Regions from separate parts of the Kutzneria sp. NPDC051319 genome, predicted to be linked through region 2. Evidence: riboswitches for the same ligand, from Rfam matches in the RefSeq annotation. Region 2 holds a riboswitch; the other holds the start of a gene.
The links. Region 2 has a riboswitch for S-adenosylmethionine ahead of AB0M73_RS26895 (GNAT family N-acetyltransferase). Riboswitches for the same ligand answer to the same signal wherever they lie in the genome.

Region 1: another riboswitch for S-adenosylmethionine. It lies ahead of thrC (threonine synthase); the one in region 2 lies ahead of AB0M73_RS26895 (GNAT family N-acetyltransferase).

What each region holds. Positions count from the first base shown of each region.
Region 1 is NZ_JBFBAM010000009.1:111,013-118,227, reverse strand. It holds gene AB0M73_RS11600 (glycoside hydrolase family 3 N-terminal domain-containing protein) at 1-566, shown strand, start outside; gene rpsT (30S ribosomal protein S20) at 683-946, shown strand; gene AB0M73_RS11590 (hypothetical protein) at 1,007-3,679, opposite strand; gene holA (DNA polymerase III subunit delta) at 3,840-4,811, opposite strand; SAM riboswitch class I at 4,900-5,016, shown strand; gene thrC (threonine synthase) at 5,027-6,289, shown strand; gene AB0M73_RS11575 (cache domain-containing protein) at 6,286-6,990, opposite strand; gene AB0M73_RS11570 (GntR family transcriptional regulator) at 7,030-7,215, opposite strand, start outside.
Region 2 is NZ_JBFBAM010000030.1:98-7,312, forward strand. It holds gene AB0M73_RS26870 (LuxR C-terminal-related transcriptional regulator) at 1-2,164, opposite strand, end outside; gene AB0M73_RS26875 (MarR family transcriptional regulator) at 2,395-2,841, shown strand; gene AB0M73_RS26880 (hypothetical protein) at 2,832-3,551, opposite strand; gene AB0M73_RS26885 (PadR family transcriptional regulator) at 3,557-3,877, opposite strand; gene AB0M73_RS26890 (hypothetical protein) at 4,074-4,562, shown strand; gene AB0M73_RS26895 (GNAT family N-acetyltransferase) at 4,612-5,190, opposite strand; SAM riboswitch class IV at 5,205-5,320, opposite strand; gene AB0M73_RS26900 (hypothetical protein) at 5,406-5,990, shown strand; gene mutM (bifunctional DNA-formamidopyrimidine glycosylase/DNA-(apurinic or apyrimidinic site) lyase) at 6,066-6,932, opposite strand; gene rnc (ribonuclease III) at 7,019-7,215, opposite strand, start outside.

The sequences.
Region 1 (7,215 bases), on a different contig from region 2:
CGACCCTGCTGCAGTCCTGGCTGCCCGGCTCCGAGGGCGGGCACGCGCTGGCCGACGTCCTGTTCGGCAAGGCCAACCCCAGCGGCAAGCTGCCCATCTCGTGGCCCAAGACCGTCGGCGACCTGCCGATGTCCTACGACCAGCTGCCCGGCACCAACAGCGGCGCCAGCTCCGGCTACGACCCGCTGTTCCCGTTCGGCTTCGGCCTGTCCTACACGACCTTCGCCACCTCCACGCCGACCGTGAGCGCCGCCACCGTGCGGACCGACGGCAAGGAGACGGTGTCGGTGACGGTGACCAACAGCGGCACGGTCGCCGGCAGCACGGTCGTGCCTGTGTACGTGCACCAGGCGGTCAGCCCCGTGCTCGTGCCGGACAAGCGGCTGGTCGGCTACGCCCGGGTCGACCTCAAGCCCGGCGAGTCCAAGACCGTCCAGGTCAAGTTCAACGTCAGCCAGCTCGCGATCACCCCGGGCGACGTGGACGCCGCTGGCCGGCGCGAGGTGGAGAAGGGCGCGTATGCCGTGGTCGTGGGCACCGCGCAGGCGCCGTTCACGGTGCGTTAGACTGGCTGTTCGTGTCGTGCGGCGTTCCGTCGTGGAGGAAGACCCGGTGCTGTCCCGGACCGGGTGCCGTGTGAAGTGCGACACGACCCAGACGCAGTGAACTGAGAGGCAGTCGCGTGGCGAACATCAAGTCGCAGCAGAAGCGGATCAAGACCAACGAGGCCGCTCGCCTGCGCAACAAGGCGGTCAAGTCCGGTGTGAAGACCGCCGTCCGCAAGGTCCGCGAGGCTGTCGCCGCCGGCGACAAGGACAAGGCCCTCGAGCTGGTCCGGGTCGCCTCCCGCAGCCTGGACAAGGCCGCCAGCAAGGGCGTCATCCACGCCAACCAGGCGGCCAACAAGAAGTCCGCGCTCGCCGCGGCCGTGAACAAGATCGGCTGAGCACGCCGCTTCGCACGAAACGCCCCGCCCACGCTTCGTGGGCGGGGCGTTTCGCTGGTGCTAGCCGCCGGTCACCGTGCCGGTGATCTCGGTGTGCAGGTTGATCTCCGGCGGGTAGGCCTCGACCTTCAGCCGCACATGCTTGTCCGGCCCGGCCGGGGTGTGGGCAACGGTCGGAATGGTGAAGTCGGCCGCGACCTGCCCGGCGAGCAGCAGCGGGGCCAGCCAGAACCCGGTCACCTGGGACAGCGGCCGGGCCGGCGCCGGGTCGACGCCCAGCGAGCGCAGCCAGGCCGGGTCCACGTCCGCGGTCGACAGCTCGGGCCCGGTCGCCGGGACCAGGGCGTCGCCGATCACGTAGATGTCCGAGTCGGCCGGCGCGGACAGTGAGATGTGCCAGTTCAGGGCGCCGCCGGCGGCCGTGGACGCGGTCGGCGCGACGGTCACCGTCGGCACCGGGTCGTCGTTGGTCACCGTCACGCCGCCCTGGTAGGAGCCGACGACGGTGCCCTTGGCCGCCTTGATCTGCGCGCCGACGGTGTAGTCCGCGCTCCAGCGGGTGTTCCCGACCACGATCGCGGGCACGTCCACCGTGTGCTGCCCGGGCGCCAGCGTCAGCGCCTGCTCGGTGTAGTTCCGGCCGCTCGCGTCGGCCCGGAACAGCTTGAGCGTGCCGCCGGCCTCGCCGGTCACCGTCACCGGAATCTGGTACGTCTTCGAGCCCGAGTCGCCCTCCGCGGCCTTGAGCGTGCCGAGGTCGACTCGGGTCAGCTTGGCCGGAGCCGGTTCGGGCAGGCCGGGACGCCAGCCGTGGGCGTCGAGCAGCCAGGCCTCGCCGCTGCCGGTGGTCGGCGCCAGTTCGAGCTCGGCCACCTGGAGCACCGGCGGCACCGGGACCCGCACTTCCTGGGCCCAGTACGAGAAGGTGCGGTCCTGGCCCGGCAGGCCGTCGAGCGTGATCTTGCCGAGCGCGGTCCGCCCGCCGCTGCTGTTCACGGCCGTGACGTCGAACGAGGTGCCGGCCGAGTTGGGCGGCACGATCATCCGCAGCGCCAGGGACTGGTTGCCGACCAGCAGCACCGGCTTCGGCGGCTCGATCACCGCCACCGTGCCGGCCGACGACCAGCGCACGTCGATCGCCTCGCGACCGGCCTCGGTCGAGGACGAGTTGAGCGCCACGGTGTGCGGCGACTGGAACTGGGCCCGCCCGGTCAGGCAGGCGGTGGCGGTGTTGATCTCGTCGCACAGCTTTCCGCTGCCGGAGATCTTGGTGTTCCCATCGGGGATCACCACCGGTGTGCGCTCCGCGCCGAGGGCCGCGCTCAGCACGTGAGCCGGGTCGGCCGACGGCGCCCGCACCCCGGACCCGTCCAGCAGCGGCTGCACACGCAGGTCGTGGTCGAGGAACAGGTGCGCGGCCGCGGCGACGTAGGTCGCTCCGACCGCCCGTTGCTGCGGCGCGGTCAGGCGGGCGGGCTGACCGGGGTCGCACAGCGGATTCGGCGTGGGGCCGGCGTGGTAGTCGTCGACCGACGGGGCGGTGGAGACACCGGGCGTCCACTCGGAGTTGAAGAAGTTGTGGTTGGCGCCGGCGATGTACAGGGCACTGTGCAACGCCTTGCCCTTGCTGACACCCCGGGTCGAGTCGACGTACTGCTGCCCCTGGAGGTTGTAGACGTCGCCGTCACAGGCGGGCAGGAAGGTCACCGACGGCACGTCCGGGGTCGGGTTCTGGCCGAAGATCGTCGGCGCGATGAACACGTTTCCACGGATCGTCCAGCGGACCGGGCCCGAGTAGCCCGAGTCGAACGGCGGCGGGGCCAGGCTGTCCAGCGCCGCCTGGTTGACGCCTTCGCCCCCACGGGAATGCCCGACCAGCAACACCTTCGACATGTCCGCGACGGGAGCGTCCTTGACGATCTGCGGCGCCGAGCCGCGACCAGAGCCGGCCCAGTCCGCCCAGTGCTCCAGGTGCAGCCGGACCAGTGAGGAGCGCGCCTGCGCGCCACCGTCGGCGACCTGGTAGTCGAGGGCGTTGATAGCGTCCGCGGAGATGGAGACCGTCACGTATCCCTGCGATGCCAACAACTGCTGGGTCTGGAGATAGCCGCGATAGCTCGGCACCGGCAGGGAGCCGGCCGGGCACGGCCAACCCACGGGATCGGCTTCGGGGTCGGTCGGGCTGTAGCAGGCCTGGTGCCGGCCGTGCAGGAACAGCACCAGCGGGCGGTTGCCCGGGGCGTTCTTCGGGGCCACGACGACGGCCTGCATCTCGGTCGACCCGTTCAGCCCGGGCAGCGGCACCGGGTCGAGCGTGTACTCGCCGGTGCTCGTCTGGTAGCGGCCGGGAGTGCCGGAGTCCACGGATCCCTTGGGCAGCAACGGCGGCAGCGCGGCCGGCGCCCGGGAGTCGGCCTTGGCCTTCGGGTCCGGGGCGTCCAGCCGCTGGCCGCCGGCCCGGACCTCGATCTTGCTCGGATCGCCGATCGCCTTGCCGGGCAAGGAGAACGTACGGTTGTCGCGGCTCGGGCTGGCCCGGCCCAGCAGCTTGCCGCCGGACCAGAACTCCACCGGCGCGTCGCCGGTCAGCGGCTTCGGCGACGTCCAGACAACCTGGCCGTCCACCACCCGCCAGCCCACGGCGCTCGGGGTCTCCGCGATTCGGGCCTGGGCCGTCGGCCCCAGGGCGATCACTGTGAACACGGCCAACAGCAATGGTAAGAGCTTGCGCATCCGACCTCTATCCGTGGTCGCGACCCTGGTTTCCCCCAGTCGGATCCCACGGGTCGTCGAAGCATCCCCGCCACGGTAGGAGATCGCTGCGCGTCGGCGCAGCGATTCGAGCAGAACTCGGCTCTCACCGCCCGCTCGCGCGTCGGCGCTGCCCGACCGGTCAGCCCATCTGGTGCGCCGCGACCACCTTGAGCACAGCCCGCTCCAACGCGTAGTCCGCGTCGGCCGCCACACCCTTCACGTCGGCGTTGAGCGCGGCCACGACCTGCATCGCCGCCGCCAGCCCGGCCGGCGACCAGCCGCGGGCCTGGCCCTGCGCCCGCTTCACCTTCCACGGCGGCATGCCCAGGTCGCCGGCCATCCGGAACGGGTCGCCGCGACCGGCCGAGGCCACCTTGGCCACCGTCCGCACGCCCTCGGCCAGCGCGTCGGCCACCAGCACGTGCGGCACGCCGAGCAGCATGGCCCAGCGCAGCGCCTCCATCGCGCCGGCCCGATCCCCCACGACCGCCAGGTCGGCCACGGCGAAGCCGGTCACCTCGGCCTTGCCCTGGTGGTAGCGGCGCACCGCCGCCTCGTCGACCTTGCCGTCGTTGTCGGTGACCAGCTGCGAGGCGGCCGCGGCCAGCTCACGCAGGTCGTTGCCGACGGTCTCGACCAGCGCCGCCAGCCCGGCCGGATCGATCTTGCCGCCGGCCCGCCGCACCTCGTCCTTGACGAACGCGTCCCGATCGGCCGGCTTGGTGATCTTCGAGCACTCCACCACCGCCGCGCCGGCCTTCTTCAGCGCGCCCGGCAGGTCCTTGGCCACCTTGGCCCGGCCGCCGCCGGTGTGCAGCACGATCAGCACGATGCCGTCGGACGGCGCCTTGGCGTAGGACAGGACCGCGTCGGCGATCTCCTTGCCCACCTCCTGCGCGCCCTCCAGCACCACCACGCGGCCCTCGGCGAACAGCGACGGGCTCAGCAGCTCGGCCAGCTCCGGAGGGGTGAGGTCAGTCACCCGCTGGCGGGTCAGATCGGCGGTCGGGTCGACCTCGCGGGCCTGCGCCAACGCGGCCCGCACGGCCCGTTCGACCAGCAGTTCCTCGTCGCCGAGCACGAGCAGCAGCGGTTCGGGGGCGGCACTCACCCGACCATCCTTCCACGTCCCGCATGGTGGGCGATTGAGTGGCGATGCCAGGTCGAGGTGCCGTACCGTGCAGGTCACAACTGAATACCGCTCATCCAGAGGGGCAGAGGGAACGGCCCGTTGAAGCCCCGGCAACCGGCGACGCACGCTTTGTGGTGCGTCGATCACGGTGCCAATTCCGACCCACACGTGGGAAAGATGAGGAGATACCTCCCATGACCTCGACCGTCGACGCCCGCACCGCCGCCGCCTTCAACCTCGGCCCCGCGCGTGCCCTGAGCTGTCGCGAGTGCGGCCACCAGATCCCGCTGGCCGCCGAGTTCGCCTGTAGCGAGTGTTTCGGCCCCCTCGAAGTGGCCTACGACTTCGGCCGGGTGCGCCGCGAGGACATCGAGGCCGGCCCCAAGTCCATCTGGCGCTACCGCAACCTGCTGCCCGTGCCCACCGACGTGCAGGCCTACCCCAACACCGACCCCGGCCTCACCCGCCTGGTCAAGGCCGACCGCCTCGGCGCCGCCCTGGGCGTGCGCAACCTGTGGGTCAAGGACGACACCGGCAACCCGACGCACTCGTTCAAGGACCGCGTCGTCGCCGTGGCGCTGGCCGCCGCCCGCCAGCTCGGCTTCAAGGTGCTGGCCTGCCCCTCCACCGGCAACCTGGCCAACGCCGTGGCCGCCGCGGCCGCCCGCGCCGGCTGGGAGTCGGTCGTGCTCATCCCGTCCTCGCTGGAGAAGGCCAAGATCCTCACCACCGCGGTCTACGACGGCGCGCTGATCGCCGTGGACGGCAACTACGACGACGTGAACCGGCTGGCCACCCAGCTCGCCGCCGAGCACGAGGACTGGGCGTTCGTGAACGTCAACGTCCGCCCGTACTACGCCGAGGGCTCCAAGACCCTGGCCTACGAGGTCGCCGAGCAGCTCGGCTGGCGGCTGCCCGGGCAGATCGTGGTGCCGGTCGCCTCCGGCTCGCAGTTGACCAAGGTGGACAAGGGTTTCCGCGAGCTGGGCGAGCTCGGGCTGGTCGACGCCACCCCGTACCGCGTGTTCGGCGCCCAGGCCACCGGCTGCTCGCCGGTCGCCTCCGCCTACAAGGCCGGCACCGACGTCGTGACGCCGGTCCGCCCCGACACCATCGCCCGGTCGCTGGCCATCGGCGCCCCCGCCGACGGCCCGTACGTGCTGGACACCGTGCGCCGCACCGGCGGCGCCGTCGAGGACGTCACCGACGAGGAGGTCGTCGAGGGCATCCGGCTGCTGGCCCGCACCGAGGGCATCTTCGCCGAGACCGCCGGCGGCGTGACCGTCGCGACCGCGAAGAAGCTCATCGAGACCGGCCAGCTCGACCCCGACGCCGACACCGTGCTGCTGATCACCGGCGACGGGCTCAAGACCCTCGACGCCGTGGCCGACCACATTGGGCCCAAGGCCACCGTGCCGCCCAACGCCGCCGCCGTCATCGAGGCCCTGGGTCTCTAAGGCATCACCAGCACTATCGGGGCGTCTCCACAGCGACGAACGCCGGCGCGCGCCTGTGCGCCGGCGTTCCACCACGCCGGCACGTCCGCGTCCCGCATCAGCGATCCCGTCGGCGATTTCGCGCTGTTGGAGACGATCACCCGGCCCTGGGCGTTCACGAGGGCCGCTCGCGATCCCAGGCTCCTGAGCTTCGGCTGCAGCACGTGCTCGAACTCCCGCACGAACACGTCCGCCCCCACCACTCCCGCGAACGCGCCGTTCCGCTGCGCCGGCACCGTGAACGTGAGTGTGTACTCGTCCGTGCAGAGGTAGTCCACGTACGGCCCGTTCACGTGCCGCCGGCCCGTGTCCCTTGACGCCGTGAACCAGGATTGCCTTGTGTAGTCCAGGAAGTTCGCGCTGCCCGGCTCCAGGCTGATGAACAGCTGCGCCGGCTCCGCGCTCGTGGCCGTCCACCACTCGAACCCGTACTCCTGGTCCGTCAGCACGTGCGGCGCCGCCACATAGCCCGCCCCGATCACCAGACCGCCCAGCGCGTCCACCACCTGCGGCCTGATGTGCTCCAAGTCCTCGGCTCTGGGCTCCGCCACCTCCACCAGCAGCGACTCCACCGCCACCAGCACCGGCTTCAGCCGGTCGAAGACGTTTTCCACGATCGCCGCGACCTGTTCGACGACCTCGTCACCAGCGTGAGAGCCCATGATGCCCACCTCGGCTGCGCGATTGGCCCGCGCTTAGGGTTACAGCAGGTTCAGGTGCATGTCCACGAGCCGGTCCACCGCTTCCAGGATGTGCTCCTCCGTCAGCTTCCGGGCCAGCTCCCCGTCCTGCCGCGCGATCGCCTCCGTGATCGCCCCGTGCTCCGCGTGCCCGTTGCCGCTCTGCGGTAGCCACAGCAGGCCGCCCTGCTCCCCCTGGAGCTGGAT
Region 2 (7,215 bases):
CGGCGACCTGGGTGCGGTTGTTGACGCCGAGCTTGTTCATGATGCTGCGCAGGTGCGTCTGCACGGTTCGCGCGCCCACGAACAGTTTCGCCGCGATCTGAGGATTGGTCAGCCCCGCCGCGACCAGCTCCGCCACCTCGCGTTCGCGCGCCGTCAGCTCGGACGACGGCGGCGCCACCGACCGCATCGGCCGGCCGGCCCGGGCCCCGATCGCCACCGCCCGGGCGAAGCCGATCGCCGCGCCCTCGGCCATCGCCGCCTCGAAGGTCCGCTCGCCCAACGCCGTCCTGAGCAGGCCGGCCGCCGCCTCGTGCCCCATGGCGAACGGCCCCGGCTCGTACAGGCGCAGCCCGATGTCCGACCACAGCTTGGCCGAGGCGCCCATGAGCAGGGCGGCCCGGTCGTGGTGGCCGGCGGCGGCGCAGGCCCACGACAGCGTCTCCATCGTCCAGCCGCAGCCCCACATGTCGTCGATCGCCTGGAACCGCCGCAGCGCCTCCTCGATCAGCGTGATAGCCCGCTCCGGATCCCGGCGGACGAAGTGCGCGCCGAACGCCCAGGTGGCATTGGCCAGCGAGTAGTCGGCCTGGAGGCGCTCGGCCCTGGCCACCAGCTCACGGCAGTTGGCCTCGGCGTTGCCGTCGCCGCTGTTGTAGGCCAGCCACATGTCCGCCGCGAACACGTCGCCGTCCGCGCCGGCCCGCTCGAACAGGTCGCGAGCCCGCGTCAGGTTCCGCACCACCGCGGCGTTGTCGGCCTCCACGATCCAGGCCCGGATTCCCTTGGCCTGCAACGTGGTCGCGTCGGCGATGTCGTCGCCCGTGTCGGGGATCAGCTCGGTCGACAGCGTCGGATCGCCCAGGAACACCGCGGTCATCGACGCCCACGCCAGCCCGATGGCCCGCAGCGGCGTCGGCTGCGGCTCGCCGCTGGCCAGCGAGATCCGCAGCCAGCGCAGGCCCTCGGCCAGACCGCCGACCACGTACCAGCAGTGCGACCGCAGCAGGGAGACGGCCATGTCCAGCGCGGCCGACGATTCGCCGGGCGTGCGCAGGCTCCAGTCCATCGATGCCAGCACGTTGGGCAGCTCGGCGCGGATGCGTTCCAGCCAACGCAGTTCGTCCGGGCCGAACCAGCTGGTGGCGGCGTCGTGGGCGAGCCGCTGGAAGTAGTCACGGTGGCGTTGGCGCACCCTCTCCGGGTCGTCCAGGCGCTGCGTTCCGTACTCGCGAATGGTCTCCAGCATCCGGTACCGCACCCGGCCGCCGCGGTGCTCGCTCGTCAGCAACGACTGCTCGGCCAGGCCGGCCAGCGCGGCGAGGACGTCCTCGCGGGGCAGGCGGTCGTCGGCGCACACCTGCTCGGCGGCGGCCAGGTCGAGGTCGCCGGCGAACACCGACAGCCGGGCCCACAGCAGCCGCTGGTGTTCCGTGCAGAGCTGATAACTCCAGTCCAGGGCGGCCGCCAGGCCGTTGAGCAGCTTGAACCGGTCGTCCAGGCGTTCCAGCAGGGTGGCCATGCCGATCGACCGCAACTGCGCCGCCGCGAGCTCGATGGCCAGCGGCAGGCCCTCCAGCCGCTGGCACAGCCGCAGCGCCGTGTCCCGATCGCCGGTCGACGGCGTGAAGTCGGGCATTGCCGCCTGCACGCGGTCCATCAGCAGGTTGACCGCCTCGGCCGCGAGCGGGCGCAGCTCGACGACGTGCTCGCCGGCGATGCCCAGCGGCTGCCGGCTGGTGGCGATCACCCGCAGCTCCGGCGCCACCGACAGCATCGCCCGCACGACGTCACCGACCGTGTCGACGAGGTGCTCGCAGTTGTCCAGCACCAGCAGCAGCCGCCGGTTCCGGACGTGATCGACCAGCACCTCCAGCGTGGTGCGGGTGGAGTGGTCGTGGACGCCGAGGCCCTTGGCGATCGTCTCGCACACCTGCTGCGCGTCGGCATTGCGGTTGAGCGTGGACAGATCGGCCCACCAGGCGCCGTCCGCGAAAGACCGCCGCAGCTCGTGCGCGAGCCGTAGGCTGACGCGGGTCTTGCCGACGCCGCCGACACCGGTCACCGTCAGCAGGTGCGCCGAGGTCAGCAGCCGGCGCATCGCCGCGAGATCGTCACGCCGCCCGACGAACGAGCTGATCTCGGTTGGTAGCGATCCTCCCGCCATGGACCAACCCTAAAACGCCCCCGGCTACGCCACCGCCTACGCCATCGCGCGGATGCCGTGACAATGCCCGAAAAGGCACGCTGGGTGACGGGGGTGGAGGGGAAGGCTGATGGTCCACCCGCCGGGGGGTTGGGTGGGCCATCGTCCCCTCATTCGCGCACTTGGCGGACCGGGTCCATGGCCGCGGGGATATCCTGGCCATCCGTTGTGACCGGTTCGTGGAGGCTGCCGTGACCACCGATCACCAGGTCGGCCAGCAGCAGTCGCTCCACCTGCTGATCTCACTGCACCGGCTGCTGCGCACCATCCGCCAGGCCGCGCCGGCGGGTCTGTATCCGACGCAGCTGATCGTGCTGAACCAGCTGTTGCAGGCCGGGCCGATGCGGGTCGGCGAGCTGGCCGCGCAGGTGCCGTGCTCGCAGCCCACCGCGACCACCATGGTCAGCCACCTGGAGGCGATGGGCCTGGTGGCCCGCGAGCCCGACCCGTCCGACGGCCGGGCCATCCAGGTCATGCTGACCGAGACCGGCCGGGAGACGATCATCTCCGTGACCCACGGCGACGCCGAGTTCATCGACGCCCGGCTGGCCGAGCTCACCCCCGAGGAGGCCGCCCAGGTGCTGGCCGTCGTGCCGCTGCTGGACCGGCTGTCCGGCCAGCGCGGCGATCAGAGGTAGATGGTGAAGTAGGTCAGCAGGAGCGCGGCGACCAGGGCGTTGGCCGGCACCACCAGCCACAGCAGGCGGCGGTCGACCCGGCTGTAATGGCCGACCAGGATCGAGATCACCGCCGCCGGCACGCCCAGGATGACCAGGCCCACGAGGCCGGCGCGGGTCAGCATGACCACCGGCAGCACCCGCACCAGCCACCAGGCCGGCTGCAGGCTGTAGACGTAGGCCAGCACCTTGCCCGAGACCGTGGACTCGTCCGGCTCGCGGAACTCCAGCAGCGCCCGGACGGCCGGCAGCTCGGCGACCGCGCGCATGCCGCCCGGGCCGCGGATCAGCAGCGGCAGCGAGATGGCCAGGCCGATCAGCCCCGACAGCGCGAACAGCGGCACCAGCACCTGGGCGCGGTAGGCGCCGACGATCACCGCGCCGGCCAGCAGCATCGCGCTGGCCGTCATGACCGTCAGGCCGGCCAGCCCCAGCACCTCGACGCCGTCGCCGCGTTCGGCCGTCAGCTGCTGCGTCGGCTGCTCCGGCTCGGGCGGCGGCGGGTAGCCGGCCGCCGAGCGCAGCTCCGCCGCGTACGCCTCCGGGTTGCCCAGCCGCAGCTCCAGCTGGTCCTCCCCGTGTTCGCGGGCCAGCTCGCGGACGTGCTCCTCGGTGTCCTCCAGCAGCTCGTCCACCTCGGCCGGCGGCAGGTCGGACAGGGCAGCCCGCATCCGCGTCAGGAAGCGCTCAGTAGTTGATCCATCGTCTTCGCGAACGTCCGCCACGTCCTGCACGACTCCTCCAGTCGAACGCGTCCCGACTCGCTGACGCGGTAGTACTTGCGGTGCGGTCCCTCCTCGCTGGGCACGACGTAGGAGGTGAGCAGGTCGGCCTTGTACAGCCGGCGCAGCGTGCCGTACACGGACGCGTCGGCCACCTCGTCCAGGCCGCTCTGCCGCAGCCTGCGCAGCACGTCGTAACCGTAGCCGTCCTCCTCCCGGAGCATGGCCAGGACCGCGAGGTCAAGGACGCCCTTGAGCAGCTGGCTGGTGTCCAACCGATCCTCCCGGTGATGCGCTGTGCCCACTATTACGCAATGCGCACTACTACGCAAGTCGGAGATGCCGGCACGGGAGGACTCCTCACATCCGGCGTTGTCCGGACGTTGATGTCCGGCGCCGGATCCCCGGCGCCGGACAACCCGTCCTCGCTACACCGGTGGTCAGCACACCAGCTGTCTACGAGGGGAATTCATGTCCACCATCTCCCGGCGGTCCGCCGCCGTCGGCGTCGCGTCCCTGGCCGCCATCGGCGCCCTGTTCGCCGCCGCCGTGCCCGCCTCCGCCGCCCCGGCCGCCGCTCAGTCCTGCGCCGTCAACCTTCAGACGCACACCACCGCCTGCGGCGCCGGCGAGTCCCAGGCCAAGCAGCTCGCCGCCGTGCCCGCCGCCTCCGTCCTCGCCGTGCGGCTCTACGACGGCTACAACTACACCGGCACGTCCTGGGACTACTACGTGCCCAAGGCCTGCACCGCCGGCTACGACGGTGAGTACGGCCTCGCCGACCTCGGGCCGGCCAGCAACAAGGCCAGCTCGGTGCACACGTACAACCACTGCGACGTCCACCTGCACGACCCGCTCAACTACGGCAACCCGCACTCCGTCTGGATCGACCAGGCCCCCGACCTCCGCACCATCGGCGACGGCTGGAACAACCGCGCCAGCTCCATCGGCATCTCCTGACGCATCACCCATGCCGCCGTGGATCCAGGGGGTCCACGGCGGCTGCGTGTCAGGGGCTTTCTTCGAGCAGGCGGGAGGCGTTCGGCCAGGCCATGCGCAGGGTGGGAGGGCCGTTGAGGCGCCATGGGTTGTCGCCGGGCGGCGCCGGGAGCGTCTCGACGCAGGTGCCGCCGCGAGCGACGTAGAAGTGCTGGGCGGCGGTGTTCTGCTGGAGCACCCACAGATACATGGCCTTGCCGGATGCCCGGTCGACCACGGCTTCGGCCGCACGGGTCAGGAGTTGGGTGCCGAGGCCGGCGCGGCGCTGGTCGTGGCGGACGTGGAGGTTGTCGACGAGGCTGCCCCACTGGGGATCGGCGTCGAAGACGACGTGGATGAAGCCCACCAAGCGGTGGTCGTGCTCGGCGAGCACGGTCTCGCTGTTGGTGGGCGAAGCCAGTCGGGTCGTCCACACGGCGCGGCGATCAGCCATGACGTCGCCGTCGAGGTATGCGTCGGCGTAGGCGCCACGGTAGAACCGGCGCCAGCTGTCGGCGTGGAGCTGCGCCACCTGGCCGGCATCGGCGGCCCCGGCGGGACGGAACAGCGGAGTTTCCCCTTGCAGGACAGTGTTTTGGTCAGCGGGCATGAGCAGCTCCGTCGCTTCGCGGCTTGCCCGACGCCGGTGCGCCGAGCCCGGTCCTCACCCGGAGCACCCCGCCCGCGAACGCCGGGGTTGCCGGCCAGCAAGCCGGGGCTGAACGCTGGCACTCATGACCTGGCGCCGAAATTAGCACCGGTGATCCACCGGCGCCACGGCCTATTTCGGCCACGGGCGGCGCGGTGTGCTGCAAGACTGCAGGCATGACCGAGGACTTGTTCGTACAGCAGGAAAAGCTCCAGATCGAGGCGCACGCCGTGTGCACCGACCTGAACATCGACGCCCTGCTGGCCGAGTTCGGCGACCCGGTGCACACCGGCAGCTCGGTGCTGGGCCTCATGGTCAAGCGGGACGTCGACATCACCGTGGCCTGCCCCAAGCTGGACACCGGGGCCGTCGCCCGGCTCGGGGCCGAGATCGCCCGGCACGAGCGGATCTGGAAGGTCCAGTTCCGCAACGACACCGGCCACTGGAACGTCGAGCCCGAGCAGTACCCGGACGGCCTCTACCTCGGCCTCGGCTACGGCTCCGCCGAGGGACAGCGCTGGAACTTCGACATCTGGTTCGTCGACGAGCCGTCACGCATGCCCGACCTCGACCACGTCAAGACGCTGCCACCCCGCCTGACCCCCGAGACCCGCCGCGCCATCCTGGCCATCAAGCACGCCTGGGCCGACAATCCCGCCTACGGCAAGACGGTGCGCAGCTACACCATCTACTCCGCCGTCCTCGACAACGGCGTCCGCACCCCGGCGGACTTCGACGGCTGGCTGGCCGATCGCGGGTAGCTCGTGGTGCGGCCACCGGCGGCAGAGTCGCGAGGCCCCGCCGGTGCTTCGCCCGGTTGCCGGAGGCGGCGCCATTTAGATACGCGGATTCTTGGGCATTGGCTGGCATTTCGGGCAGGAGTAGGAGGAGCGGTTCATGAAGGGGTCGCGGCGGATGACGCTGCCGCAGCGGCGGCAGGCGCGGCCCTCCTGGCCGTAGACGGCGAGGGCGCGGTCGAAGTAGCCGGACTGGCCGTTGACGTTGACGTACAAGGCGTCGAAGGAGGTGCCGCCGGCGGCGAGGGCCTCGGTCATGACGTCGGTGGCGGCCGAGAGCAGGGCGGCGGCCTGGGGGCGGGTGAGCTTGTCGGTGGGGCGGGCCCAGTGCAGCTTGGTGCGCCACAGGGACTCGTCGGCGTAGATGTTGCCGACACCGGACACGAGGGTCTGGTCGAGCAGGGCGCGCTTGACGCCGGTGCGCTTGCGCCGCAGGGCGGCGACGGCGGCGTCGGGGTCGAAAGCGGGATCCATGGGGTCACGGGCGATGTGCGCGACGGGGGCGGGCAGGGAGGCGCCGTCGACCTCGACGAGGTCGGCCAGGGCCAGGCCGCCGAAGGTGCGCTGGTCGACGAAGCGGAGCTCGGGGCCGCCGTCGTCGAAGCGGAGCCGGACCCGGAGGTGCTTCTCGTCGACGGCGTCCTCGGGCTGGACGAGCATCTGACCGCTCATGCCGAGGTGGGCGATGATCGCCTCGGAGTCGTCGAGCTCCAGCCACAGGTACTTGCCCCGGCGGCCGGCGGCGACGATCGAGCGGCCGGCGAGGCGGTCGGCGAAGTCGACGGGCCCGGGCACGTGCCGGCGGACGGCCCGCAGGTTGAGCACCTCGACGGCGGTGACGCGCCGGCCGGTGACATGGGCGTCCAGGCCTCGGCGCACGACCTCGACCTCGGGCAACTCCGGCATGTCCATCCTTCCCAGGAGAACCCAGAAGGGGGCATTCCTGGCGTGAGACGCCTGGAATGCCCCCTTCCGGGCACCACTTCGACAGATCAGCCGGTCGCGTCCTGCGCGCGCGGCCCTTCCGCCTTGAGCGTGGTGTAAGCGGCCTCGGCCGCCTTCTGCTCGGCTTCCTTCTTCGTTCGGCCGCCGCCGGAACCCAGTCCCCGCCCGCCGACATAGACGGTGGCGGTGAACTCCTTGCGGTGATCGGGTCCCTCGTCGTCCACCCGGTACTCGGGCACGCCGA